Regions from separate parts of the Kitasatospora sp. NPDC017646 genome, predicted to be linked through region 1. Evidence: riboswitches for the same ligand, from Rfam matches in the RefSeq annotation. Region 1 holds a riboswitch; each other region holds the start of a gene.
The links. Region 1 has a riboswitch for cyclic di-AMP ahead of ACH4J0_RS31390 (M23 family metallopeptidase). Riboswitches for the same ligand answer to the same signal wherever they lie in the genome.

Region 1 (6,935 bases):
GACGAGCCGGCGGAGTTCGGCGAGCCCGCCGCTGACGTGCTTGTACAGCGAGGGGGTGGCGACTCCGGCGCGGGCGGCGACGGAGGCCAGGGTGAGGGCTTCGGCGCCCTGCTCGTCGATGAGGGCGAGGGCGTGGTCGACGACCTGCTCGGGGGTCAGTCCTACGCGGGGCATGGCTTCGGGTTCTCCGTGGTGCGTGAAGAGTGAAGGAGGCGGGTCCGGGCGGGCTCAGGCGAGTTCGGCGAGGAAGGGCAGCAGGGCGTCGGCGACGGCCTGCGGGTTGTCGGCCATCGGGTAGTGGCCGGATCCCTCGATCATGACCTTCCGCGCGCCGAGCTTCTCGGCCTGGAGGTCGGCGACGGCCTCGGGCTCGGGGAAGTCGGGGTCCTTGCTGCCCATCAGCACGAGGGCGGGGCAGCGGACGGCCGCGCTCCAGCCGATCGGCGCGGAGTCGCCGGTGACGTGGCCGCGGGTGGCGGTCCTGCGGCCGGGGGTCCGCAGGGCGGCGACCAGCCCGTCCACGTAGCCGTCGAGGTCGGCGGGCCGGGGGCCGGGGAAGGCCATCTTGCGGAGGTAGTAGCCCCAGACCGCGGGCCACCGGACCATCGCGGCGCCCATGACGGCCATGACGCCCTTCATGAGCGCGTTCGTCCGGTGTTCGACGAAGGCGTCGATGAGCGCGATCCCGGTGACCCGCTGGGGTGCGTCCCCGGCGAGCTTGACGACCGTCGCGCCGGTGTAGGACTGCCCGACCAGGACGGCCCGCTCGATGGCGAGGTGGTCGAGCAGGGCGAGGACGTCGGTGGCGACGGCGGAGGGGCTGTAGTCGTCCCAGGCGATCGAGGACTCGCCGAAGCCGCGCAGGTCCATGGTGATGACCCGGCGTCCGGCCGCGGTGAGCAGCGGGTGGAGGTGCCGGTACGCGCGACGGGAGTCGAGCATCCCGGGGAGCAGGACGACGGGGGCGCCGTCGCCCTGCCGGGTGTCGTCGTACGCGAGGCGGCCGCCGGGGACGTCGAGGTACTGGGTGCTCGGGGTGACGGTGCCGTTCATGGTGGGCCTCCACTGGCTCGCTCGATGCTGCCGATAGCCATAAAGCTACGGCTAATAGCCTTAGCCGTCAAGGCCGTCAAGGCCGTCACCGGTCGCGGGAAGCCGCCGCTCAGGCCCCCTCGACCCTGAACGGGTCGTGCTCGCTGAGCAGCTTCTCCAGCCGGGCCTGGTCGACCCGGGCGACGGTGTCCGAGGACTCCTGCCGGTCCCGGATCACCTTGGCCAGCGTGAAGGAGGAGGTGACGGTGTAGAGGAGACCGATCCCGAGGAAGGCCCGGGTCCAGCCGCCGACGGGCAGGTAGGCGATCCCGGCGGCGAGGGCCGTGCCGGAGATGGCGAAGGACAGGACGGCCTGGGCGTAGTACGCGGCCGTGGTGCGTGACTGCATCGGTGCGCTCATGGCGTCAGGATGCGGCGGGGCGGCCGGGCTGCACATGAGTAGGAGTACTCAGATGGGCCGGGCGGTTGAGGGGTCGTTCGTTGACGTCCGATCACCTGTTCCCCGGCCGTCGCGGACGGATGGCTTGGAATCAGGGCCTCCTAGGATTAACGTTTGATAACGCAGCGCGGTCGTCAATGCCGTACCCAGACGGCACCGTGCGCGTCGCCTAATCCCGCCGGCCGGCCTCCGGGCAGGTCAGGGAGCCGGGGAACCGTTCCTTGGGGTGAATCGGCAGGGCTCCGGCCCGGCCGTAGGAGACCTTCCTGCTCCGAACCCGTCAGCTAACCCGGTAGGCGCGAAGGAAGGAAAGGAGCGCGCCTCCGTGGCGTCGACGCACACCCCGGCACACCCGGCCGGCCCCGCAGCCGGTACCCAGCTCCTCGACCACCCCGGCCCGAACGGCTCCGAGCCCCGCGACGCCGGGCCCGCCGACCCGTTCGCCCCGGAGGCCGAGGCCAACCGCCACCGGATGCCGCGTCAGACCCGCGGGGCCTCCCCGTTGCTCGGCGTCACCGCCGTCGCCGCCACCCTGGGCGCCACCGGCTTCGCCTCCGCGACCCCGGCCGCCGCGCCCGCCGTCGAGGCCCCGGACGAGACCCCGGTCGCCCTGGCCGCCGACCCCGGACTCGCGCTCGCCGCCCGTATCCAGCAGCAGGCCGACAGCCAGCGCACCGCCGCCGAGGAGAGCGCCCGGGTGCAGGCCGCCCAGGAGGCCGAGGCCAAGGCCGCCGCCAAGGAGGCCGAGGCCAAGCGCGCCGCCGAGGAGGCCGAGCGGGCCGAGGCCGCCGCCCTCACCCTGCCGGTGAAGGACTACAGCCTCTCCGCCCACTACGGTCAGAGCGCCCGCTACTGGGCCCATCTGCACACCGGCCTGGACTTCGCCGCCGACACCGGCACCCCGGTCCACGCGGTCGGCCAGGGCACCATCACCTCGGCCGGCTGGTCCGGTGCGTACGGCTACCGGATCGTCGAGACCCTGCCCGACGGCACCGAGATCTGGTACTGCCACCTGTCCTCGATCATCAAGGGCTCCGGCCAGGTCACCTCCGGCCAGCAGATCGGCAAGGTCGGCGCGACCGGCAACGTCACCGGCCCGCACCTGCACCTGGAGGTCCGCCCCGGCGGCGGCGCCCCGGTCGACCCGGAGCCCTGGCTCCAGCAGCGCGGCCTCAACCCGTAACGGGCTCGGAGGGGAGCCCCCGGGGCCTGCTCGCCCAGGGGCTCCCCGCCGTCTCACTCCGGCGGCAACTGCGCCAGGTACGCCTCGATCTCCTCCGCCCCCGGCTCCGGCGCGAGCTCCGGGAACTCCTCCACCAGCAGTCGCGGCAGCCCGGGCACCGTCCACTCGCCGAGCAGATCGAGCGCCACCGCGGCCGCCGCCGCCTCGAACTCCTCGAAGCCCCCGGCCAGTTCGTCCGGCATCGGCCGCCCCAGCGCAGTCAGCTCGGCCAGGTTGCGGTAGCTGCGCCGCATCAGGCCCTGCTCCAGCAGCCGCCGTGCCCCGTCGGTGGCCATGCCGACCGACAGCACCCGGCCCGGCCCCCAGCCCTGCTCGTCCGGCTCGTCCAGCCAGCCGGTCGGCACCAGCGCCTCGTACCCGGCCAGCCGTTCCTCCTCGTCGAGGCCGGCGAAGCCGGTCAGCCAGTCCCGTACGGCCGCGAGGTCCGTCACGTCCACCCCGTGCGCGTGCAGAAGCACCGCGTACAGCCGGGGCCAGGTCACCAGGTCGGCGCGGCGCAGCAGCCCGGCCGCGACCTCGCCCTGCCACTCGGCCTCGGCGTGCAGCCGTTCCTGGCGCTTGGCGTTGAGCCGCTTCGCCGCCCGCTGGTGGTCGACCAGCAGCCGTACGGCGTCGCCGTACGCGAGCGGGTCCTCCTCCGGCGCGGGTTGGACGTAGAGGTGGAGCCGTTCGTACAGCAGGTGCTCCACCGCGTCGGAGGTCAGTTCGGGCCAGCCGTCGTGCATCCTGCCCTCGCCCAGCTCCAGCAGCGCCAGCACCGCGCGCAGCGGCGCCTCGGCCACCGGCGCGCGGTCCTGTCCGGCCGCCGCCCAGGTGAGCAGGTCGGCGGCCCTGGTGCGCGGGGCGAGCCGCAGGTCTTCGTCGTTCATGTTCCGAACGGTAGCCGCCGGACGGGGGTAGGGTCGGCAGCCATGGTCCCCGTACGCCTCACCGGTCCCAGGCTCGCCCTCCGCGAGTACCACCACACCCCGGCGGAACTGGACGCGCTGCACGCGCTGTACAGCGACCCGGAGGTGACCCGCTACCTCCCCTTCGAGCCGCGCGACCGCGAAACCTGCGCCGACCAGATCGAGCTCTACCTGGAGGAGGCGATGGCCGAGGAGCGGGACACCTACCGGCTCGCCGTCGTCCGGCGCGAGGACGCCGAGGACCCGGAGGACGCGCTGCCGGTGGCGCACGCCAGCCTCACCCTCGGCAAGTACCGCTCCGCCCACCTCGGTTACGTGCTGAGCCGCCCGGTGTGGGGGCGCGGCTACGCGGGCGAGATCGCCGGGCTGCTCTGCGGGCTCTCCTTCGGCCCGCTGGGCCTGCACCGGCTGGTCGCCCGGGTCGACGTGGACAACACGGCATCGGCCAAGGTGCTCACCAAGCTCGGCTTCCAGCTGGAGGGGCGGGTCCGGCACGACCTGTACAAGGGCGGCGTCTGGTCCGACTCGTACCAGTACTCGCTGCTCGCCGACGAGTGGACCGGCCCGCTCGCCCCGCCGCAGGGGGGTTAACCCCACCTCCGGTCCGCCGGTCCCCCGGATGCCGTCCGGGTCGCGTGTCGGCCAGACTGAAGTCCGTCAGTACGGGAGACCGCGAGAACGAGGGGCCGGGGGCCGCGAGATGAGCAACAGCACGCTGGGTCAGGAGTGGTACGACCGGGACGATCACGGCGACGGAACCCGTCCGGCCCGGGCCCGCCGGACCGAGCAGCCGCCGGGCTTCTGGCGCGCGCCGTTCTCCCGGCAGTACTACCGCGAGGTCGGATACGCGCTGACCGGCCTGCCGGTGGCGATCGTCGGCTTCGCCGTCTCGATCACCCTGTTCTGCCTCGGCGTGGGCACCTTCGTCACCGTCCTCGGCCTCCCGGTGCTGGCCGGCCTGACCACCGTCGCCCGCGGTCTGGGCCGGGCGGAGCGCGCCCGGGTGCGCGGGATGCTCGCCCTGGACGTGCCCGGCCCGGCGCCGGTGCGCCAGGTGCGTCCGGGCAACTGGGGCGCGATCACCGCGCGGCTGGCCGACGGGGCGGGCTGGCGGGCCGCGCTGCACCAGCTGGTGATGTTCCCCTGGGCGGTGTTCAGCTTCTGCCTGACCCTGACCTTCCTGGTGCTCGGCTGGGCGATGGCGCTCTACCCGGTCTACCACTGGGTCTTCCCGCGCTACACCTCCTGGCCCGGCTACCAGCTGTTCGACTACACCGACAGCCACCACGTCCGGCACGCCTACTACGTCGAGGGCACCGGGCAGATCGCCGCGTTCTCGGTGGTCGGGGTGCTGCTGATCTTCCTCACCGCGCGGCTGGTCCACGGCCTGACCGGCGTCAACCGGGCCGCCGCCCGGGGGCTGCTCGGCCGCTGAGCCCCGCTCGCCCCCGCCTGCCCCGTCCTGACCGCCTGCCTTGCCCCCCTGCCCGCCCCGCCCGCATCCGGATGCGCTTCGGATGCGGGCGGGGCGGTCCCGTGTTCGGATGACCAGGTGATCACCGCCGCGGCCCAGGAGCCCGCCCCGGAGCCGGACGTCCTGGTCACCTCCCGTCCGCTGGACGAGTACTGCGCCCTGTTCGGCCTCACCCGCGCCGGACTCGCCGCCCTGCCCGGCCCGCTGCTGGACTGCCCGGGCGGCGCGGCGGGCCTGGCCGCCGAGGCCCGCGAGCTGGGCTGCCGGGTGATCGCTGGGCGGCCCGCAGAGCCCGGCGGCCCTCCCCCGCACCCGGAGGGTCCTGGTGCTGCGGGCCGCCGACCGGGCTTGCCGACCGCCGTCGCCCCCGTCGGCCGCCGGCGCCACCGCTGAGCCCGATGTAATGGTCGCTGACCATATTCGCCCCTATACTCACCTCATGAGCGAGACCACGATCCGGCCCGCCCGACCGGCCGACGCCGACCGGCTCACCGCGCTGATCCAGGCCTCCAGCGCCTACCGCGGGGCGTACTTCGCGATGATCGACGGCTATGCCGTGGAACCGGACTACGTCGAACGCCACGAAGTCCGGATGGCCGTGGACCGCACCGACGACCGACTGCTCGGCTTCTACGCGCTGATCCACGAACCGGCCGAACTGGAGCTGATGTTCGTCGCCGACGAGGCCCAAGGGCTGGGCATCGGACGGGCGTTGATCACCGACATGCTCGACCGCGCCCGGGCCGCCGGGATCACGGCGGTCAAGGTCGTCTCGCACCCGCCCGCCGAGGGCTTCTACCTGCAGCTCGGCGCCGAGCGCACCGGCACCCGCCCGCCGCAGCCCCGGACCCCGTGGGAGCAGCCCGAACTGCGCTTCACCGTCTAGGAGTCCGACTGCCCCGCTCCCGGCGCAGTGCCCTCGCCCGGGCCCTGTGCCGAGCCCTGCCCCGGGCCCTGCGCAGCGCCCGCGGGCGCGCCGCTCCCCGCGGCGGTCGTCGGCTGCGCCGGGACGAAGGCCGTCGCCGGCAACCGGGAGAGGATCTTCTCCGCCAGCCAGCTGCGGTCCGACCCGTACGGAATCCCCCGCGGATCGACCAGCTGCGCCGCCACCGCCTCCCGCAGCCGCTGAGCCTCGGCGCCGGGCAGCCGGGAGAGCAGGCCCCGGGCGGCCAGCAGCGCGTGGTACTGCTCGAAACCCGAGCGAGGGTGCTCGATCGCGTCCAGCACGCTCGACAGGTCCGCCAGCGCAGGATCGCCCTGCATCAGCGCGAGCGCCTGGATCCGGCGGCCCTCGGTGCCGTCCGCGAAGAGGTCCCGCACCCGGTCGGCGGTCAGCGCCGAGCGCTTCGCGGTCGAGCGGACCTCCGCCACCACGCCGTCGGGCCCGGCCGGGGAACCCGTGGCGGGCGGCAACTGGGCGGCCAGCGCGTCGGGTTGACCGGCGCTGCCGCCGAGTATCCCGAGCTGCTGCATCGCGCGCACCCGCAGGTCGTCGGCGCCCACCTTGTCGCCCCGCCGGTCGCGGTCCTGACCGGCCAGGAAGAGGTCCAGCGCCTCGTCCGTCTCGGTCAGCACCCGCGGCAGCGCCAGCCTGGTCACCAGCCAGCCGGCCAGGAAGCCGAGGACCAGGAAGTACAGCACCAGCGCGGCCGCGAACGGCGCCGCGGCACCCGTGCCGCCGAGCACGGGCGCCAGCGCCGTACCGAGCTGGTGCAGCCGCTCGCCGAGCGAGCCGAGCTGGGTCAGTCCGACGCCCAGCAGCACCTTGGTCAGCCAGTCGGAGACCTGCTCCAGATTGGTGTTGGGCGCGTACGAGCC
Region 2 (6,935 bases), on a different contig from region 1:
ACCGACTTCTTCACCTGGTTCGGCAACGCCCTGCTGGTCTCCGGCGTCACCACCGTGTTCGGCGTGCTGCTGGCCGCCACCACCGGCTACGCCGTCTCCCGGATGAAGTTCCCCGGGCACAAGCCGCTGATGTGGTCGCTGCTGGTCACCCAGATGTTCCCGATCGCGGTGCTGATCGTGCCGATGTACACCATGCTCTCCGAACTCGGCCTGCTGGACAGCTACACCGGTCTGATCCTGGTCTACTCGACCACCACCGTGCCGTACTGCGCCTGGCTGATGAAGGGCTACTTCGACACCATCCCGGTGGAGATCGACGAGGCCGGCCGGGTCGACGGGCTCAGCCCGTTCGGCACCTTCTGGCGGCTGGTGCTGCCGCTCGCCCGCCCGGGGCTGGCGGTGGCCGCCTTCTACTCCTTCCTCACCTACTGGGCCGAGGTGCCGTTCGCCTCCACCTTCATGCTCAGCTCCGACAAGTACACGCTGGCCGTCGGCCTGCAGAGCTTCGTCAGCGAGCACGACGCCCAGTGGAACCTGATGGCCGCCACGGCGGTGCTGATCGCGATCCCGTCCGCGGCCTTCTTCTACCTGGTGCAGCGCCACCTGGTCACCGGCCTGACCGCCGGTGCCTCCAAGTCCTGAGGCCCAACGCCGTTCCAGCGCTCCCCGACGACCCAGCGCCTACCGCTCCTCTAGTCCCCAAGGGATACCGTCCATGACCCAGAACCTGGCCGACACCTCCCGGCCTGCCGCCGACACCGCTCACGAGGCGAACGCCGGCGCGTCCAGAGGCTGGTGGCGGGACGCGGTCATCTACCAGGTGTACCCGCGCAGCTTCGCCGACTCCAACGGGGACGGCATGGGTGACCTGCCCGGCATCCGCAGCCGCCTGCCGTACCTGCGCGACCTCGGCGTGGACGCCGTCTGGCTCTCCCCCTTCTACGCCTCGCCGCAGGCCGACGCCGGTTACGACGTCGCCGACTACCGCGCCGTGGACCCGATGTTCGGCACCCTGCTGGACGCCGACGCGCTGATCCGCGACGCCCACCAGCTGGGGCTGCGGATCATCGTCGACCTCGTCCCCAACCACTCCTCGGACCAGCACGAGTGGTTCCAGCGCGCCCTGCGCGAGGGCCCCGGCTCCCCGCTGCGCGAGCGCTACCACTTCCGCCCCGGCAAGGGGGAGCAGGGTGAACTGCCGCCCAACGACTGGGAGTCCATCTTCGGCGGCCCGGCCTGGACCCGCACCGAGAACCCGGACGGCACCCCCGGCGACTGGTACCTGCACCTGTTCGCCCCGGAACAGCCCGACTTCAACTGGGAGAACCCGGCCGTCGCCGACGAGTTCCGCTCGATCCTGCGGTTCTGGCTGGACATGGGCGTGGACGGCTTCCGCATCGACGTCGCCCACGGCCTGGTCAAGGCCCCCGGCCTGCCCGACCTCGGCGGCGCCGACCAGCTCAAGCTGCTCGGCAACGACGTCATGCCGTTCTTCGACCAGGACGGCGTGCACGAGATCTACCGCAGTTGGCGCAGGATCCTGGACGAGTACCCGGGGCAGCGGATCGGCGTCGCCGAGGCCTGGACCCCGACCGTCCAGCGCACCGCCAACTACGTCCGCCCCGACGAACTGCACCAGGCCTTCAACTTCCAGTACCTGGGCACCGACTGGGACGCCGCCGCGCTGCGCGAGGTGATCGACCTCTCGCTCGACTCGATGCGCCCGGTCGACGCCCCGACCACCTGGGTGCTCTCCAACCACGACGTCACCCGGCACGCCACCCGCTTCGCCAACGAGCCCGGCCTCGGCACCCAGATCCGCACCCCCGGCGACCGCGAACTCGGCCTGCGCCGCGCCCGCGCCGCCACCCTGCTGATGCTCGCGCTGCCCGGCTCCGCGTACGTCTACCAGGGCGAGGAGCTCGGCCTGCCGGACGTCACCGACCTGCCGGACGAGGTCCGCCAGGACCCGTCCTTCTTCCGCCAGGCCGGCCAGGACGGCTACCGCGACGGCTGCCGCGTCCCGATCCCGTGGTCCGGCAGCGAGGCCCCGTACGGCTTCGGACCGGTCGCGGGCGGGCCGTCCTGGCTGCCGCAGCCGGCCGAGTGGGCCGAGCTGAGCGTCGAGGCGCAGACCGGTGACCCGTCCTCCACCCTGGAGTTGTACCGCAGCGCTCTGGCCGTCCGACGGGCCCGGCCCGACCTCGGCGCCGGCACCGAGGTCGAGTGGCTGGACGGCCCCGAGGGCACCCTCGCCTTCCGGCGCGGCTCCTTCGTCTGCACGGTGAACACCACCGGCGAGCCGGTGCGGATCGCCGCCCCGGGCCGGCTGCTGCTCGCCTCGACCGAACTCGTGGTGGACGGCGGCGAGACGGTCCTCGCTCCGGACGCCACCGGCTGGTGGGCGGTCTGACGTGGTTGCAATAGGCTCTGGGACCGTGACTACGGCGCGACTCTCAGACATCGCGGCGCAGGCGGGGGTCAGCGAAGCCACCGTCTCCCGCGTGCTCAACGGCAAGGCGAACGTCTCAGCCGCCACCAGGCAGACCGTCCTGGCGGCGCTGGACGTGCTCGGCTACGAGCGGCCGACCCGGCTGCGCCAGCGCAGTGCCGGGCTGATCGGGCTGATCACGCCGGAGTTGAGCAACCCGATCTTCCCCGCGCTGGCGCAGGTGATCGAGCAGGTGCTCAGTCGGCACGGCTTCACGCCGGTGCTGTGCACCCAGACCCCGGGCGGGTCTACCGAGGACGAACTGGTCGACATGCTGGTCGACCGGGGCGTGGCGGGCATCGTCTTCGTCTCCGGGCTGCACGCCGACTCCACGGCCGACCACGACCGCTACGCCCGGCTGGCCGGGCGCGGGGTGCCGTTCGTGCTGATCAACGGCTTCAGCGAGAAGATCGACGCGCCGTTCATCTCGCCGGACGACCGGTCCGCGATGTGGATGGCCGTCCAGCACCTGGCCGAACTCGGACACGAGCGGATCGGCCTGGCGGTCGGACAGCGGCGGTACGTGCCGGTGCTGCGCAAGATCGAGGGCTTCACGGTGGCCATGCGCGAGGTGCTCGGGCTCGGGCAGGAGGAGGCGGAAGGCCTCGTCCACCACACGCTGTTCAGCGTGGAGGGCGGGCACGCGGCGGCCGGCGCACTGCTCGACAAGGGCTGCACGGCGATCGTCTGCGGGAGCGACATGATGGCGCTCGGGGCGATCCGGGCGGTGCGCCAGCGCGGGCTGTCGGTGCCGCACGACGTGTCGGTGGTCGGCTTCGACGACTCGCCGCTGATCGCCTTCACCGAGCCGCCGTTGACCACGATCCGCCAGCCGGTCGAGGCGATGGCGACGGCGGCGGTGGACGCGCTGCTGGAGGAGGTCGGTGGGAACGCCGCCCAGCGCGGGGAGTTCATGTTCCAGCCGGAGCTGGTCATGCGGGGCTCCACGGGGGCCTGCGCGCGCTGAGTTCGGCCGGTGCGGGCGTTCGGCGGCCCGCGCCGAATGACGGGCCCCGGAGGGCGGTTGCTCTCCGGGGCCCGTCGGCGTACGCGCTGCCCGGTCAGCCCTCCTGGACGTTCGGGCGGTCGGTGGGGACCTCCCGCCGGCCGTCGGCCGCGTCGCCGGTGCGGCTCTCGGTGCGGCGGCCGCGGGCCAGGTAGTCGCGCACTACCAGTTCGATGGCGTCCTGGGGGTTCTCGGTACCGGAGAGCAGCATCGCGTCGATCGCAAGGTTCGCGTCGAGCGTGATGGTGACCTGGGCCATGGCGACTCCTCCTCGGGTGTGTAGCAGCAGCATGCCCGCTGCGTCGGAGTTCGGCCATACGGAATCCGGCGTGCGGATCGGTGGTGCGGGTGCGCCGAAGCCCCGGGGAGGAGCGACCAGACTCTCCCCGGGGCGGTCGGGCGACGGCTGTCAGCCGTCAGCTGTCATCCGTGTTCTGTCAGCTGTGACCTGTCAGCCGTCCTGTGTTCGCGGTGCTCAGACCCGGCCGGCGAAGTCCGGGGCCCAGTTGGCGATGGTCTGGATGCGGACGCCGGAGCTCGGGTTGGCGGCCTCGACGTACTGGCCGCCGCCGACGTAGATGGCGACGTGGTAGACGCCGGAGTTCTGACCGTTGTTCGACCAGAAGAGCAGGTCGCCCGGCTGCAGGCTGTCCAGCGAGACGTGGGTGCTGGCGGCGGCCTGGTCGGCGGCGACGCGCGGGATGTTGATGCCCGCGGCGCGCAGCGCGGCCTGGGTCAGGCCGGAGCAGTCCCAACCACCGTTCCCGGTGCCGCCGTAGACGTACGCCTGGCCGACCTTCGACTTGGCGAAGGAGACCGCGGCGGCCATGCTGCCGGTGGCGGCCGGGGCCGGGGCCGGGGCCTGGGTCTGCGCCTGGGCGGCCGGCTTCGACGCCGGGGCCTTGCTCTGGGCGACCGGCTTGGCGTCCACGGCACCGCCGTTCGAGGCCTGGCCGGACTTCTGCGAGCGGTCGAACCAGGTGAAGTCCGAGCCGGACCTGGTGGCGGTGGAGGACTGGTCGGCCTGGGTCGAGGTGCCGTCACCCAAGGTCAGCTGCTGGCCCGGGTAGATGGTGTCCGGGCCCTCGGTGAGGGTGCTGCGGTTGAGCTCGTACAGGTGCTGCCAGCCGCCCTGGACGTGGTGCTTGTCGGCGATCGAGGAGAGCCAGTCGCCCGCGACGACGGTGTAGTCGCCGGCCTGCGTCTGGCGCTGCTTGGCCCAGCCGCTGTTGGCGGACTTGGCCGCGGCCGCGGCCGAGGCGGAGTCTCCGGAGGCCTGGGCCTGGGCCTGGGCGGGCGCGGACGGCTTGGCGGGCTTCGCGGCCGGGGCCTGGCCCTGGGCGGGCTTTGCGGCCGTCGAGGTGTCGACCGCGGCCGCGGCGCCGCCCCGGGTCAGACCGGCCTGGACCGAGCAGACCGGCCAGGCGCCGGGGCCCTGCGAGGCGAGGACCTTCTCGGCGACGGCGATCTGCTGGTCCTTGGTGGCGAGGTTGGCCTGCGCGGCGTACGCGGTGCCGCCGAAGGCGGCCCAGGTGCTGGAGGTGAACTGCAGGCCGCCGTAGAAGCCGTTGCCGGTGTTGATGCTCCAGTTGCCGCCGCTCTCGCACTGGGCGACCTTGTCCCAAGTGGCGACGGACGCGGCGTTGGCGGTGCCGGTGGTGAGGCAGGGGACGGTGAGGCCGACGCCCGCGACGCCGACGGCGGCGATCACGCGACGGGTGCGGCTGGACAGGCGGTTGCCGTTGGAAGGCAGCATGAAGACGCGGTCCTCTCCCACGCCTGCGAGGTGAGCTGTCGGATTCGGGCTGGAGTTGCCCGGCCGCGCTGTGGGCGCGGCTTCACCCCTAGCCCTGGACCGTTTCCGGGAATCGGTCCAGGGCGACTTACCTGTGGTTCCCCCGCTCCTGCCGTGATGCGTTTTCGCGCTGCCAGGACATCCGACGGCAGGACTCGGCGTCGCGGATGAACTGGGTCCGTGTGGTCACGAACGGGGAGCACGTTAAGCAGACTTAAGTTCGAACTGCAAATACCTGTGATGCGCATCACGGTTTATGGAAAACGTCGAATGGGTCGTATTCCATGATCGGAAATGATCGTTTTCCGGTAATTTCGCGTCGGATTCCCGAAACTGTCTCCGTCTCAGGAGTGATGTGACGGAGTGTTGAGTTGCATCGGGGGCGCACTCGTCGTGCGGGAGGAGTGCGGACGGATCGAGCGCTGGATGACGCGCCGACTATTTATCGACAAATAGCACCAGAACGGACATTACGGAGCAATGCCTCTTGACTCTCCTAGCGGGCAATCCGAACAAGCGGAAAGGGCCCGGAACTCAGGCGTTCCGGGCCCTTCGGTGGTGCGGGTGGGGCAGTGGGCGGTCCGTGGGGGCCGTCAGCCCTCCACGGGCCCCTCGGCGGCCGCGTGGGCGCGTCGGGAGCCCTCGCCGGCCCCGGCGGTGGCCGCGGCCTCCGCCTCGGCCTCGGCCAGCTCCTCCGCCGACGGCGTAGGCAGCGCGGCCAGGTAGGTGGAGGCGATCAGCTGGCCGACGGTCGGGTACGCGCCCAGCGGCGCCGCCGACGGGCAGCCGGTCTCCTCGGCGGCCGTGGCGAGCAGCTCGGAGTCCGCCTCCGGGCCGATGACGAGCGGGGCCAGCGCCGGGCGCTGGGAGCCGGTCTCCTTGAGGTGGTCGACGGCCCCGGCGACCGAGCCGGGCACGTCGAGTGCCGCGGCGACGACCGGGACGGCCAGTCGGGCGGCCAGCAGCACGCCGGTGATCCCGGCCGCGGCGGCCGCGTCCTCACCGCCGACGGTGGTCAGCACCACGCCGTCGGCGGCGGTCGCGATGGCGAACAGCCGGGCCCGGTCGGCCCGGGCCAGCCCGGCCTCGGACAGCCGTACGTGGACGGCCTCGGCGAGCAGCGGATGCGGGCCCAGCGCGTCGGTGACGGTCGCGCCGAACTCCGCGGCGAGGGCGTGAAGCCCGGTCAGGAAGCCGTGCGGACCGGCCACCAGCGGGACCACGACGGGCGTCGGCAGTCCGGCCTCGGCGGCCGCCGCCAGCAGCTCCGTCACGGTGCGGTCCTCGGAGGCCCCGGTCTCGGCGCCGTCGGCCGGGAGGTAGCCGACCGCGGCCTGGACGCCGGCGTGCTCGCTGCGGACGATCGACAGCAGCTCCTCGACGACCGAACGGGACTCGGGCCCCGCCGTCGCGGGAACGGCGAGCACCAGGGCCGGCGAGCCGGTGCGGATCTCGGGGCGCTCGGGGCGGCGGTGGCGCCCCCGCGCACGGGAGCCTGGAGTGCGGACGGGCAGTGGCGCGCCCGGGATGGCTGCGGTGCTCATGCCGGAGATCGTAGGACATCGGCCCGTCAGGCCTGCAGTCGGCTGCCGTACGGGTTTCGGGTGGTCGTGGTGCGGAGGCCGTGTTGCAGCCGCTCCGCT
Region 3 (6,935 bases), on a different contig from region 1:
CGCGCTGCTGGCCGACAAGCTGTCCTTCACCGGTGCGGCCGGGGCGCAGGTCGCCGAGATCGTCCGTCAGGTGGAGGCCGTCGCGGCGGCCTACCCCGAGGCGGCCAAGTACGCGCCGGCCGACATCCTCTAGTACGGCCGTCTCCTGACGGAGCCTCAGTTCTCCGACGAGGGCCCAGCCGCCGTTCCGGTGGCGGGGCCCTCCGGCGTGCGGGAGTGCCCGGGGTCGAACGGCGGGGTGGTGGTGGAGCACGGCCAGTCGCAGCTCGGCTCGGCCACCGGCTGCTCCTCGGGGGCGAGCACGTTGCCCCGGACGGTGACGGAGGCGATCAGTCCGCCGCAGACCAGCAGGCCGGCACAGATCAGCATCGCGGTGTGGAAGGCGGAGTCCACCGAGGACGGCACCCGGTAGGCGTCGCCGCTCAGCCCGGCCATCGCCGGTAGGGCGGCCACCGCGAGCAGGCCGGCCGCCCGGGCGGCGGCGTTGTTGACACCGCTCGCGATGCCCGCGTGCCGCACCTCGACGGCGGCCAGCACGGTCGCGGTCAGCGGCGCGACCAGCAGCGTCATCCCAGAGCCCATCACCGCGACCGCGGGCAGTACGTCCACCCAGTAGGAGGAGCCGGGGCCGATGCGCAGCATCAGCAGCACCCCGGCGGCGCACAGCAGCGGGCCGACGGTGAGCGGGACGCGCGGGCCGATCCGCTTGCCCAGGCGCCCGGCGCGCGCGGACAGGGTCAGCATCAGCAGCGTGATCGGCACCAGGGCGAAGCCGGAGAGCAGCGGCGAGAAGCCGGAGACGATCTGCAACTGCACCACCAGCAGGAAGAACACCCCGCTGAACGCCGCGTAGACGCACAGCGTGACCAGGTTCACGGCGGTGAACAGTCGGGAGGAGAACAGCCCGAGCGGCAGCATCGGATCGGGCGCCCGCCGCTCGACGGCCACGAAGGCGGCGGCGAGCAGCAGGCCGAGCGCGCCGCTGACCCAGACGGCGGGGGACAGGCCCTCCCCGGCGGCGGTGAGCGCGTAGGTGATCGCGCCGAGGGCGAGCGCGGCCAGCAGGGCGCCGGGCACGTCGAAGCGGCCGACGGCGGACTCGTCCCGGCTCTCCGGGACGTATCGGGAGGTGACGGCGATCACCGCGGCGGCCAGCGGCAGGTTCAGCAGGAAGATCCAGCGCCAGCCGGGCCCGTCCACCAGCCAGCCGCCGAGGAAGGGGCCGACGGCCGCCGACACCCCGCCCAGACCGGACCACAGGCCGACCGCGGCCGAGCGGTCGTCCGGGTGGAAGACGGCCTGCAGCATGGCGAGCGAGCCCGGGGTGAGCAGCGCGCCGCCGATGCCCTGGACGGCGCGGGCGGCGATCAGTACGTGGATGGTCGGGGCGGCGGCGCAGGCCGCGGAGGCGGCGGCGAACCAGACCACGCCGATCAGGAAGACCTTGCGCCGCCCGTAGCGGTCGCCGAGAGCGCCGCCGAGCAGGATCAGGCCCGCCAGGGTGAGCAGATAGGCGTTCAGGGTCCATTGCAGGGAGGCGAGGGAGGCGCCGAGGTCGGTGCCGATCCGGGGCAGGGCGACGTTCACCACGGTGCCGTCGAGCATCGCCATGCTGGAGCCGAGCACCGTCGCGAGCAGTACCCAGCGTCCCTGTGCGGTGCTCAGGCGCAGGGAGCCGGCTTCAGAGGTGGCCACGGGCCGATCCTGCGCCCGGTGGGGCGTACGTGACAAGGGTCACTGGGCGGTGTGTCGGTCGGCAACGGTGCGTGGGCGGACCGTCGCACTGGGGTGCGGTGGTCGGCGCAGGGTCGTGGATCAGTGGCGGCGAGTGAATGGATTGTGCACGTACTGTACAGCGGATCATTCGAAGGGTCACCGCGCCGGGAGACACGGTTGCTCGTTCAAGAGATCGACATTGCTTAGCCCGAACGGATGAGTTTTAGTTCAGCGACCGACCGGCCAGCCCGGACGGATCCGCCGGGTGGAACGCCGAGTCCTGCCGCTGCCCGGTGGCTCGCACTGAACTCTGTACGGCAGGAGCGGGGGACCCACAGGTAAGTCGCCGGACCGGAGTTCGCGCTTTTCAGGGCGCGGACGTCCAGGACCGGCTAGGGGTGAAGCCGCGCATGCGGCCGGGCAACTCCAGCCCGAACCCGACAGCTCACCTCGCAGGCGTCGGAGAGGAAATCCCATGCCTGCACAGGCTCGTCGTTTCGTCCTGCCCCGTGTCGCCCTGCCCCGTGCCGCCCGCACCGGCATCGCCACCGCCGTTGCCGGCGCCTCCTTCGTCCTGCCGCTGGTGACCGCGATGAGTGGTCAGGCCGCCGCCGCACCGGTCGCCAAGGTCGTCACCGCCGCTCCCGCCGCCGCCGGCTACGTCGCTCCGCTGGCCAAGCCGGTGCTGGGCGAGGCCTACGGTGTGGCCGGTTCGATGTGGGCCTCCGGGCACCACACCGGCCAGGACTTCATCTGCTCCACCGGCACCCCGGTGCGCGCGGTCGCCAACGGCGTCGTGGTGCAGGCCGGCAAGGGCGGTGCCTACGGCAACCAGGTCGAGATCAAGCTGGCGGACGGCAAGTACGCGCAGTACGCGCACCTGTCCGTGATCGGAGTGAAGGTCGGCCAGAGCGTCACCGCCGGCAAGCAGCTCGGCCTCTCCGGCGCCACCGGCAACGTGACCGGCCCGCACCTGCACTTCGAGGTGCGCACCGGTCCGAACTACGGCTCGGACATCAACCCGGTCAGCTACCTGCGGGCGCACGGCGTCGCGCTCTGACCCACCGGGGTTCCAGGAACCACCGCTGTCGTGGGGCGAATCGATCCTCCGGGATGGTCATGTCGGGTGACCGCTCGACCGGATGATCGCCGCGACAGTGGACACGGGCGCGGGACACGCCCACGGCCGGCCCGGCTTCACGGGACATCCCCTGGAGCCGGGCCGGCCCTCGTCGTTCTCCGGTCCGGCGCGGCGTGCGGCGCTTCGAACATGGCGTCAACTCGACTGTTCGGTGCGATGGGATGCGCTTCTACCGGGTGGTGGGTCGGCGGGGTGGTGACGGCGCCGGTGCCGCGACGCCGGCGGCCGGAGCTGTACGTGCGGATGGGGCGGACCGTGCCGGAGGACGCGGCGGAGCGTGACCGGGGCGGGCCTCGTACGCCGCTAGGGCAGGATCCGCCGGACGCCCCGGCCCCGGTGGACCGGCAGGCCGTGCTGGGCGGCGGTGAGCAGCTCGTGCATCCGGTGGCCGAAGTCCTCGGTGTCGCGGGCGGGTTCGGGGAAGACCAGGCGGACGTCGCGGTGGCCGTGCGAGTGGTCCAGGCGCAGCACCAGGCCGTGGCGGTCAAGGGCGAGCGGGCGGACGGCCGGGTGGTGGGTGAGCAGGGCCGGGTCGAGCAGGCCGGCGAGCAGGTCGAGGGCGTCGGCGTGGTCGTCGGCCAGGTGGGTGAGCAGCGCGGCCTCGTGGCGGGCCAGCGGGTCCGGGGTGGCGAGGGCGAGGTCGGCGGCGGTGAGCGCGTCGGTGCCGTACGGGGTGGCGAGGACGGCGTGGCCGACGTCCACCCGCAGGTGGACGCTCGGGCCGTCGTCGGCGAGGTGGGCCAGGTGCAGCCGGCCGGCCAGGGTCAGTCGGGCGCGGACGCGGTCGCGGACGGCGGCGGGGGAGACGTCGGTGACGTCGAGCACGACGGCCAGCCCGTCGGTGGTGCCGGCGGCGGCCGCGGTGAGCGGGGCGTCCATCGGGGCGCGCAGACGCAGCCGGGGACCGTGTACCGAGACCGGGGTGTCCAGGTCGTGGTGCTCGCCGAGGGCGCGGACGGTGAGTGAGGAGGTCGCGCTGAGCAGGTTGTGGACCCGGTCGGCGGTGGTGGGCTCGGGCACTTCGGCGTCGGACGAGTTCATGGACCAACCTCCCGATGCTTAGGTGAGCCTAACCTAATATCCCGCTGGGGTCGTGGCAAGCGCGAGGGCCCGGGCGCCGTGGTGGCGCCGGGCCCTCGGGCGCTGGTGGCGGATCAGGCGACGACGGCCTGGGCGTCGATCTCCACCAGCATGGGCTCCTGGGGGAGTTCGACGAAGACGGTGGTGCGGCAGGGTTTCACGCCGCCCGGCTCGATGTTCTCCTCGATGAACTCGGCGTAGACCTCGTTCATCAGCGGGAAGTCGGCGCGCTTGGTGAGGTAGACGCGGAACATCACCACGTCCTCGATGGTGGCGCCGCCGGCCTCGACGATGGCCTTGACGTTCTCCAGGGTGCGGCGGGTCTGGGCCTTCACGTCGCCGTGGTGGAGGTACTCGCCGGTCGCCGGGTCCTGCGGGCCCTGGCCGGAGACTTGGAGGATGGGGCCCTTGCGGACGCCCTGGGAGAACATCCAGGCGGGGGCGGGGGCGCCGTCGGTGCGGATCTCGGCCTTGTCGGAGGGCGCGGGGGGCATGGGGCTCCTTGCGGATCGGTGACGGTGTGTCAGTTAGCGTCGGGGAGGCCGCAGTCGGCCGAGACCGCGCGGGCGGTGGCGAGCAGCTGGGGGAGGAGGTCCAGCACCTGCTCGTACGGGAGGACGACGTCGGGGACGGAGATGGAGGCGGCGGCGACGACCCGTCCGCTGGCGTCCCGGATCGGGGCGGCGACGCAGTTGATGAAGGCCTCGTGCTCGGCGTGGTCCTGCGCCCACCCCTGGGCGGCGACCTTCTCCAACTCGGCGAGCAGCGCCTCGGGCGTGGTGAGGGTGCGCTCGGTGTGGGGGGTGAAGTCGATCCCGGTCACCACCCGGCGGCGCTCGGGCAACGGGAGGTCGGCCAGCAGCACCTTGGAGACGGCGGCGCTGTGCAGGGCGGCGCGCAGGCCGATCCGCGAGTACATCCTGACCGGGTGGCGGGAGTCGAACTTGTCGATGTAGACCACCTCGCCGCCCTCGTAGGCCGCGAGGTGCACGGTCTGGCCGGTGGCGGAGTTCAGCTCGGCGAGGTGCGGGGCGGCGATCCGGCGGATGCCGCGCTGCTCCAGGGCGAGGCCGGAGAGGGCGAACAGGCCCGCACCGAGGTGGTAGCGGTAGGCCGCGTCGCGGTAGACGAACCGTTCCTCCTCCAGGCTCTGGAGCAGCCGGAGCACGGTCGTCTTGTGAACGCCGAGGACCTCGGCCAGCTGGTCGAGGGAGCGCTCGCCCTCGCCCAGCTGGGCGAGGATGCGCAGGGCGCGGGTGACGGTCTGGCTCATCGGGCTCGGGCTCCGGTCGGGTCGCAGCGGTTCGTGCTCATCGTGCCCGGGCCCGATCGGCCGCCGTCCCGGGCCGGTGTCCGGCCTGCGCCGTGAGGCGGGCCCGGCCGGCGGGCAGGGCCGGGGAGGTGATGCCCTCGGTGGTGACCCGGGTGGCGGCCCAGTCGGCCGGGGAGGCGTCGAGCAGCGCGGCCACCACCGGGGCGGGCGGCAGCTCGGCCTGGTCGCCGTGGGCGGTCAGCGCGCAGGCCGCGCCCAGGTGGCCGAGCCGCAGGCGTCTGCGCTGGTCCAGGCCGCGGACGGTGCCGGCCAGGTACCCGGCGGCGAAGGCGTCGCCCGCGCCGGTGGCCTCCACCACCTCCACGGCCAGGGCCGGCTCGGCGACCGCGGTGCCGTCCCGCTCCAGTGCGGTGACCACCCGGGCGGCGTCCTTGACCACCACGGTGGGGGGCGAGGGGAAGCGGCGGCGCAGCGCGGCGGGCTCGTCGGTGCCGAAGGCGGCCTGGGCCTCGTCGGCGCCGAGCAGCAGCAGGTCGGCGGCGTCCAGCAGCGGGGGCAACACGGCCGGATCGCGGTCCTGCCAGAGCGCGGGGCGCCAGTTGAGGTCGAAGCTGACCAGCCGGTCCGGGCGGCGGTCGGTGAGCAGGGCGCGCAGCAGGGCCAGGCAGTCGTTGGAGAGTGCGGCGGTGATGCCGGACAGGTGCAGCAGGCGGGCGCCGGTCAGCAGGGCGGCGGCGGCCGGATCGGCGAGCAGGGCGGGGGAGAGCGCGGCGGCCGCGGAGCCGCGCCGGTGGTAGTGCAGGCGGCTGCGGCCGGGGCCGAGGTCGTGCCGGTGGCCGGTGGTGCCGCCGACCTCCTTGAGGTAGAGGCCGGTCGGGCGGTGCGGGTCGACGGTGACGCCGGAGACGTCCACGCCGCGGGCGGCGACCTCGGCGAGCAGTCGGCGGCCGAAGCCGTCGTCACCGACCCGGCTGATCCAGGCGGTCGGCACGCCGAGGGCGGCCAGCGTCCCGGCCACGTTGGACTCCGCGCCGCCGACCGACAGCCGGAAGTTCTCCACGGACTCCAGCGGGCCCGGGCGGTCGGGCAGCAGGACGGCCATCGACTCGCCCACGCACACGGCCGTCGGGGGAGGACCGGGGCGGTCGGGCCCCGGAGTGTCCTGTCGCGGCATCTGCTGGGCTCCTCGTGGCAGTCGCTTCCGTTGACCGTGATCCGGCGCCGATGCTAGAACCGTGCTGCCAGCATGTGCAACCCTCGTTGCGCATGTTGCAATCTGGCGAATGGAGGAAGACGGTGGAGCAGACCTTCGCAGGCGGCGGCCCGGTGGGCGGCAGTGCTTTCGCGATCAGTGCGGACGGCCCGGGGATCGCCGAAGGGGCGGTGGCGGCCCTGGCCGAGGAGACCCTCGACTGGCGGTTCAAGGCCGCCCCGCCGGAGAGTTGGGGGCACACCGTCCGCGACTGGCTCGCCACCGGGCCCACCCTCTCCTCGCTCGGTACTCCGCTGCTCACCCTGGACGGCGCCGCGCTCGACCACAACATCCGCACCATGGCCGACTGGTGCGCCAAGGCGGGCGTCGCCCTCGCCCCGCACGGCAAGACCACCATGGCGCCCGAGCTCTGGCAGGCCCAACTCGCCGCCGGTAGCCACGGCATCACCCTCGCCAACCTGCCCCAGGTGCGGGTCGCCCGCGCCTTCGGCGTCCAGCGGATCCTGCTCGCC
Region 4 (6,935 bases), on a different contig from region 1:
CCGGGAGGCGCTGGTGGCGACGAAGCGGGTGCGCTCCGGGCCGACGCCGAAACCGGTGATGATCTCCCGGTACTCCCGGCAGGCCTCGAAGGTGCGGGCCAGCGCGTCCGGGTGCAGCCGCCCGGTCCGGTCCACCCCCTGGCCCAGCCGGTTGATGATCATCCGGCGGTCGAGGTCGGTGATCTCACCGGTCTCCGGGTCGAGGTCGGCGACCAGCAACCGGATCGAGTTGGTGCCGCAGTCGATCGCGGCCACGCGGGTCGTGCTCACTCGGACTCCTGCTCCGCCGCGGACGCTGCGGACTCCTCGGCGGCGCGCTTGGCGGCCCGCTCCGCGGTCTTCTGCTGCTTGGCCGCGATCACGGCCTCGTGGTCCTGCTCCTTGGCGCGGTTGCGGGCGACCCGCTCACCGGCGGCCTGGACCTCGGCCGGGGAGACGCACGGGCCCTTGGCCCACCAGTCCTCCAGCATGCCGATCGCCTCGTCGCCGAGCGGGTTGACGCCCTCGCCGGCCGCCAGCGAGTGGCCGACCAGCACGTGCAGGCACTTCACCCGGTCCGGCATGCCGCCGGCGCTCGGGAAGCCCTCCAGCACCTCGATCGCGTCGCGACGGGCGATGTAGTCCTCGTGCGCCTTCTGGTAGGCGGCGGCCAGCTCCGGGTCCTCGGCCAGCCGGGCGGTCTGGTCCTTCATCACGCCCTCCGCCTCCAGGGTGCCGATCAGCGAGGCGGCCTTGGGGCAGGTCAGGTAGTACAGCGTCGGGAACGGCGTGCCGTCCGGCAGGCGGGGGGCCGTCTCCACGACGTCGGGGTTGCCGCAGGGGCAGCGGTGGGCCACACCGCGCAGGCCGCGCGGCACCCGGCCGAGCTGGGCGGCGATGGCCGCGACGTCGGCGTCGGAGACGGCGGGGTGGTTCTCAGTGGTCATGGGGGGTGGGGTCTCCAACGGAGGACGGTGGGAGCGGACGGGGGGTCGCGGGGGCCAGCGCGGCGGTGTCGGCGGCGTCCACCGAGTCCCAGATGCCGGCGTACCAGGGTTTGGCGGCCTGCGGCCGGCCGGCCGCCGCGTCGGCGGACGGGCTCGCCGGGGTGGCGGAGGCGGACGGCTGGGCCGGCGCGCCGGACGGGTCCGCCGCGATGTACGGGGTCTCCCCCGGCACCGCGTAGTGCAGCCGGGCGCGGGCCTGCGCCTTGACGTACTCCGGATCCTGCCAGCGGGCCTTGTCCCGGCGCAGCTGCTCGACCTGCTGGCGCGCGTGGTCGGCCTTCGCCCGCTGGGCGGAGATCTCGGCGCGCTGGGAGATGAACTGCCGCGTGGGGTAGGCCAGGATCGCCACCAGCGAGCAGAGCACCAGGACGAGGACGGTCGCCCGGCTCGTGAACCGAGGCCGGGCCGCCAAGCCCGGGATCCTCCAGCCAGCCATCTCCCGTATCCCCTCCTGGTCGCGACGGTGCCCCGCCGTCCACCCTACGGGGTGTGCGGCGGGGCACCGGTCAGGCGTGCGCTGGTGCGGCGTCTCAGCCCTCGTGCTTGAACCGCGGGAAGGCGCCGCGGCCGGCGTACTCGGCGGCGTCGTCGAGGATCTCCTCGATGCGCAGCAGCTGGTTGTACTTGGCGACGCGCTCGGAGCGGGCCGGGGCACCGGTCTTGATCTGGCCGCAGTTGGTGGCGACGGCCAGGTCGGCGATGGTGACGTCCTCGGTCTCGCCGGAGCGGTGCGACATCATGCAGCGGTAGCCGTTGCGCTGGGCCAGCTCGACGGCGTCCAGGGTCTCGGTCAGCGAGCCGATCTGGTTCACCTTCACCAGCAGCGCGTTGGCGGTGCCGGTCTCGATGCCCTTGGCCAGGCGGGCCGGGTTGGTGACGAACAGGTCGTCGCCGACCAGCTGGACCTTGTCGCCCAGCTTGACGGTCATGGCCTTCCAGCCGTCCCAGTCCGACTCGTCCAGCGGGTCCTCGATGGAGACCAGCGGGTAGGCGTCGACCAGCTCGGCGTAGTACTCGATGAGCTCGGCGGCCGAGAGGGCCTTGCCCTCGAACTGGTAGGCGCCGTCCTTGAAGAACTCGGAGGCGGCGACGTCCAGGGCGAGCGCGACGTCGCGGCCCGGCACGTAGCCCGCCTTCTGGATGGCCTCGGTGATGAGGTCGAGGGCCTCGCGGTTGCTGTCCAGGTTCGGCGCGAAGCCGCCCTCGTCGCCGAGGCCGGTGGACAGGCCGCGCTCCTTCAGCACGCCCTTGAGGGTGTGGTAGACCTCGACGCCCCAGCGGACGGCCTCGGAGAAGGACTCCGCGCCGATCGGGGCGATCATGAACTCCTGGATGTCGACGTTGGAGTCCGCGTGCGAGCCGCCGTTGAGGATGTTCATCATCGGGACCGGCAGGACGTGCGCGTTCGGGCCGCCCAGGTAGCGGAACAGCGGCAGGTCGCTGGCCTCGGAGGCGGCGTGCGCGACGGCCAGCGAGACGCCCAGGATGGCGTTGGCGCCGAGCGAGGACTTGTCCGGGGTGGCGTCCAGGTCGAGCATGGCCTGGTCGATCAGGCGCTGCTCGGTGGCGTCGTAGCCGACCAGCTCAGGGCCGATCTGCTCGATGACGGCCAGGACGGCCTTCTCCACGCCCTTGCCGAAGTAGCGGTTCTTGTCACCGTCGCGCAGCTCCAGCGCCTCGAAGGCGCCGGTCGAGGCACCCGACGGAACAGCGGCACGACCCGTGCTGCCGTCGTCGAGGCCGACCTCGACCTCGACCGTGGGGTTGCCGCGGGAGTCGAGGATCTCACGGGCTACGACGACATCGATGGACGGCACGAGGCATCTCCTTGCGGAAGCAGGGTCCGGCTGACGGTGGCGCTGTCGGCCGGAGGATTGCGGAGTCGTTACGACCAGAGCCTAACCGCCCGGGCTCCCGGGACCACGTCGACCTCGGCTCCGTCTCAGCGTGTGGCCCCGCTACCCACCGGTAGTTCACCTGCTTGTCCCAGCTTGTCCCACCGGGACGGGCGAAGGCGGACGAAGGGGCCGCCCGGTCGGCCGGCCCCTTCGTCAGGCCTCAGCCGAGGTGCAGGACCTGGCCCGGCACGATCAGGTTCGGGTCGCCGCCGACGGTGCCGCGGTTGCCGTCGTACAGCGCCTGCCAGCCGCCGGACACGCCCTGGGCGGCGGCGATGCCCGACAGGGTGTCACCGGAACGGACGGTGTAGTCGTGGCCGGTCTGCGCGGCCGGGGCCGGCTGGGCGGCGCGCGGGGCGGCGTGCTTCGGGGTGTACTGCTGGACCGGCTGCTCGGCGGGCTTCATCGGGGCGGCGTGCTTCGGCGCGTACTGCTGCACCGGCTTCGCGGCGGCCCTGGGGGCCTGCTGCTTCGGCGCCTGCTGCTTGGGGGCGGACTGCGCCTTGGTGTCCGAGGAGGTGTCCACGGCCGCCGGGGCGCCGCCCTTGCTCAGGCTGCCCTTCTGGGAGCAGACCGGCCAGGCGCCCGGGCCCTGCGAGGCGAGCACCTTCTCGGCGACCGAGATCTGCTGCGCCCGGCTGGCCTGGTTGGCCTGCGGCGCGAAGGCGGTGCCGCCGTACGCCTTCCAGGTGCTGGAGGTGAACTGCAGGCCGCCGTAGAAGCCGTTGCCGGTGTTGATGCTCCAGTCGCCGCCGCTCTCGCACTGGGCGACGGAGTCCCAGGAGGAGGCCGGGGCGGCGGAGGCGCCGGTGGCGGTCAGGAGCGGCAGCGCGAGTCCGACGCCGGCCACCCCGGCGACGGCGATGGCCTTCTCGGTCTGGGTGCGACGACGATGACGGCCGTTTCCAACGAGCAGCATGAAGAGGTCCCTCTCCGCACGCCTGCGAGGTGAGCTGTCGGGTTCGGACCGGGAGGTGGCCCGGCCGCCGTCGGCGGAAACGATTCCGCTTGGGCGGCTTCACCCCAAGCCGTGGAGGAACGGCAACAAACCTGGTTCCCCCGCCCCTGCCCAGGGTCTGGTCGGTTTCCCGTGGCGCGGCGGGCAGGATTCGGCGTTCCGCGCACGGGGTCCGCAGCTGCGGACTCCAGGGAGACTAGACAGATCCTCAGACCGATCACAAGCTCATATCGTCGACATCACACCAGAATTACGGCCCGTGTTCGATCGCCTACCAACGGCGGGGCTTTGTCCGGTTTGATGGGCGTTCACACCGGCGTCAGCGCGCTGTAACCGATGCCGGATCAGCGTGTCGGAGCCTCAGGAACGGCGTGCGGGGAGCGACGCTCCGGACTGAATTCGACCGGAAGTTCGCGCAATCCACGCATGATCAGGCCACCCCGCCAGCGCAGGTCGTCCGGGCTTTCGGCCAACCGCAGATCGGGCAGCCGGGAGAGCAGTGTGGCCAGCGCGGACCGCCCCTCCAGCCGGGCCAGCGGGGCGCCGATGCAGTAGTGGATGCCGTGCCCGAAGCCCAGGTGGGGGTTGTCGCTCCGGGCCAGGTCGAGGGTGTTCTCGTCGGCGAACCGGGCCGGATCGCGGTCCGCCGCCGCCAGCACCACCAGCACCGGGTCGCCGACCGGGATCTCCACTCCGCCGATGGTCAGTGGCGCGGTCGCGAACCGCCAGGTCGCCAGCTCCACCGGCCCGTCGTAGCGCAGGAGTTCCTCGATCCCGGTCTCCAGCAGCGCCGTCTCGCCGCGGGCCACCGACTCCTGCAGCAGCGCCCGCTGGTCCGGGTTGCGCAGCAGCGCGTACGTCCCGTTGCCGATCAGGTTGACCGTCGTCTCGAACCCGGCGAAGAGCAGGATGAAGGCCATCGCGGCGGCCTCGTTCTCGGTCAGGTGCTCGCCGTGGTCGCTCGCCCGGATCAGGCCCGAGATCAGGTCGTCGCCGAGGTCCGCCCGCTTGCGGTGGATCAGCTCCAGCAGGTAGGCCCGCATCCGCTTCACCGCCCGCCCCACGCCGCCGCGTTGGCTGCCGCCGTGGCCCGGCTTCGTGTGCCGCAGCATCATCCCGGCCCAGTCGCGGAAGTCGTCCTGGTCCTCGGCCGGCACGCCCAGCATGTCGCAGATCGCGTAGATGGGGAGAGGGAAGGCGAACTCGTGGATCAGGTCCGCCGAGCCGCGCTGCGCGAAGCCGTCGATCAGCCGGTCGGTCAGCTGCTGCACCCGCGGCTCGAACTCGGCCACCCGGCGCGGGGTGAACGCCTTCGACACCAGCCGGCGCAGCCGGGTGTGGTCCGGCGGGTCGATGTTCAGCAGGTGGGTCATCAGGTCCGCCTGCCGCTCCCCCGGGATGCCCACCCGGCCGGTGCGGTGCGCCTGTTCGCTGTGGTGCGCCGGGTTCTTCGACAGCCGGCTGTCCGCGAGCGCCTGCCGGGCGTCCGCGTACCTGGTCACCAGCCAGGCCTCCACCCCGCTCGGCAGCTTGGTGCGGTGCACCGGGGCGTGCTCGCGCAGCCAGGCGTAGGCGGGGTACGGGTCGGCCGCGAACTCCCAGGTGAAGAGCTGCAGGGCGGGGTGGGCGGCGGGCTGGGCGCCGTCGGGCTGAGCTGGCATGGGTCGACCGTAACCGCTGGACCGGGGCCGCCCGGCCGACCTCCGGGACGCCGCCGCTCCGTCACCGGTTCGCGAACCGTTTGTGAACGGCGGGCCGGCGGCACACCAACACCGCGTGGACGCCCCGTGGACGCCCGGTGGACGGCCCTTGGACAGCTCTTGGCCGGGCGGCAGGCGTGAGCCTGGTCACCTGCGGGGTAATCCCTGTTGCGGAGGGTCAGGACGTGCCTACGATCCTCCGCAGTACGCGTGGGCGCCGGTGCGGTGTCGCCCACAGGGAGGAGCAGACCATGCGGGTCAGCGGAGCAGTCGTCGTCATCGCGGTACTCGACGGCGGTTCGGGAGCCGACCTGGCCCGCCGGCTGACCTCGGCCGGCGCCGCCGGGATGCTGATCGCCGACCAGCACGTCGGGATCGCCGAGGACCTCGCCGCCGAACTCGACCGGCCGGGCTGCCCCGTGGTGGGCGTCTGCGGCGACATCCGTCGGCCCAGCGACGTCGCCGCCCTGGTCGACACCGCCGAGAAGCACCTCGGGCCGATCGACCTCTTCTGCGTCGCCGGCCCGAAGGGCGAGCGGATCGTCTCCCTCGCCGACCTGCCCGACCACCTCGACCTCGAACGCCTCGCCGAACTGGTCGCCCTGATCGGCGAGGCCATCGGCGAACTTGTGCCGCCGCAGCGGCGCCCCGTCGAGAGCACCGCCACGGCCGCCTGAACCGCTACGCGGGCTCGAGCCCCTCGGCCGCGCGCACCGCGTCCCGGTAGCCGCGCGCGGCCGAGCGCAGCGCCGCGTCCACGTCCACCCCGGCGTCGTGCGCCCGCTGCGCCACCGCGAGCAGCAGCCGGCCCGCCGACTCCGCGGTCAGCTCGGCCGGCAGCTCGTACGGCTCGTCCGGCACCTCCGTGAAGCCCGCCCGGCGCACCCGGGACACCAGCTTCGCCGCGTACGCCAGCGCGGGCAGACCGGCCGGCACGCCGTCCAGGACGGACTCCCGGTCCGCCTTCTCGGCCGCCTTCAGCTGCTCCCAGTTGGCCTCCACCTCGGCGGCGCCCCCGGCCTCGACGTCCCCGAAGACGTGCGGGTGCCGGTACACCAGCTTGTCCACGATGTCCCCGGCCACGTCGTCGATGGTGAACGGCCCGGTGGGGTGCTCCTCGGCGATCCGGGAGTGGAAGAACACCTGGAGCAGCACGTCGCCCAGCTCCTCGCGCAGCGTGTCCCGGTCCCCCTCCTCGATCGCCTCGACCAGCTCGTAGGCCTCCTCGACCAGGTACTTCACCAGGCTCTCGTGGGTCTGCTCGGCGTCCCACGGGCAGCCGCCGGGCGAGCGCAGCCGGTCCATCACCGAGGCGAGGTCCAGCAGCCGCGCCCCTGGCAGGTCGTAGGAGCCCGGCAACACCTCGATCTCCGGCACCTCGCCGGCGTGCTCC

Region 2: it holds a riboswitch for cyclic di-AMP, as region 1 does, so the genes downstream of both, ACH4J0_RS05745 (transglycosylase family protein) here and ACH4J0_RS31390 (M23 family metallopeptidase) in region 1, are expected to answer to the same signal.
Region 3: it holds a riboswitch for cyclic di-AMP, as region 1 does, so the genes downstream of both, ACH4J0_RS16325 (M23 family metallopeptidase) here and ACH4J0_RS31390 (M23 family metallopeptidase) in region 1, are expected to answer to the same signal.
Region 4: it holds a riboswitch for cyclic di-AMP, as region 1 does, so the genes downstream of both, ACH4J0_RS16105 (transglycosylase family protein) here and ACH4J0_RS31390 (M23 family metallopeptidase) in region 1, are expected to answer to the same signal.

What each region holds. Positions count from the first base shown of each region.
Region 1 covers NZ_JBIRJC010000028.1:25,835-32,769, reverse strand. The annotation lists gene ACH4J0_RS31405 (TetR/AcrR family transcriptional regulator) at 1-174, opposite strand, end outside; gene ACH4J0_RS31400 (alpha/beta fold hydrolase) at 229-1,053, opposite strand; gene ACH4J0_RS31395 (YiaA/YiaB family inner membrane protein) at 1,163-1,453, opposite strand; cyclic di-AMP (ydaO/yuaA leader) riboswitch at 1,649-1,805, shown strand; gene ACH4J0_RS31390 (M23 family metallopeptidase) at 1,818-2,675, shown strand; gene ACH4J0_RS31385 (hypothetical protein) at 2,729-3,604, opposite strand; gene ACH4J0_RS31380 (GNAT family N-acetyltransferase) at 3,647-4,234, shown strand; gene ACH4J0_RS31375 (sensor domain-containing protein) at 4,344-5,078, shown strand; gene ACH4J0_RS31370 (hypothetical protein) at 5,196-5,510, shown strand; gene ACH4J0_RS31365 (GNAT family N-acetyltransferase) at 5,557-6,003, shown strand; gene ACH4J0_RS31360 (hypothetical protein) at 6,000-6,935, opposite strand, start outside.
Region 2 covers NZ_JBIRJC010000003.1:14,452-21,386, reverse strand. The annotation lists gene ACH4J0_RS05765 (sugar ABC transporter permease) at 1-642, shown strand, start outside; gene ACH4J0_RS05760 (glycoside hydrolase family 13 protein) at 716-2,413, shown strand; gene ACH4J0_RS05755 (LacI family DNA-binding transcriptional regulator) at 2,439-3,458, shown strand; gene ACH4J0_RS05750 (hypothetical protein) at 3,553-3,756, opposite strand; gene ACH4J0_RS05745 (transglycosylase family protein) at 3,973-5,253, opposite strand; cyclic di-AMP (ydaO/yuaA leader) riboswitch at 5,261-5,424, opposite strand; gene ACH4J0_RS05740 (hypothetical protein) at 5,886-6,836, opposite strand.
Region 3 covers NZ_JBIRJC010000009.1:37,983-44,917, forward strand. The annotation lists gene purB (adenylosuccinate lyase) at 1-133, shown strand, start outside; gene ACH4J0_RS16320 (MFS transporter) at 157-1,695, opposite strand; cyclic di-AMP (ydaO/yuaA leader) riboswitch at 2,008-2,190, shown strand; partial or broken gene ACH4J0_RS16325 (M23 family metallopeptidase) at 2,411-2,776, shown strand; gene ACH4J0_RS16330 (DUF2470 domain-containing protein) at 3,161-3,898, opposite strand; gene ACH4J0_RS16335 (RidA family protein) at 4,012-4,431, opposite strand; gene ACH4J0_RS16340 (IclR family transcriptional regulator) at 4,461-5,210, opposite strand; gene ACH4J0_RS16345 (sugar kinase) at 5,248-6,384, opposite strand; gene ACH4J0_RS16350 (alanine racemase) at 6,507-6,935, shown strand, end outside.
Region 4 covers NZ_JBIRJC010000008.1:275,041-281,975, reverse strand. The annotation lists gene ACH4J0_RS16125 (exopolyphosphatase) at 1-270, opposite strand, end outside; gene ACH4J0_RS16120 (DUF501 domain-containing protein) at 267-944, opposite strand; gene ACH4J0_RS16115 (septum formation initiator family protein) at 916-1,398, opposite strand; gene eno (phosphopyruvate hydratase) at 1,517-2,803, opposite strand; gene ACH4J0_RS16105 (transglycosylase family protein) at 3,045-3,803, opposite strand; cyclic di-AMP (ydaO/yuaA leader) riboswitch at 3,809-3,976, opposite strand; gene ACH4J0_RS16100 (cytochrome P450) at 4,187-5,503, opposite strand; gene ACH4J0_RS16095 (SDR family NAD(P)-dependent oxidoreductase) at 5,794-6,219, shown strand; gene ACH4J0_RS16090 (MazG family protein) at 6,224-6,935, opposite strand, start outside.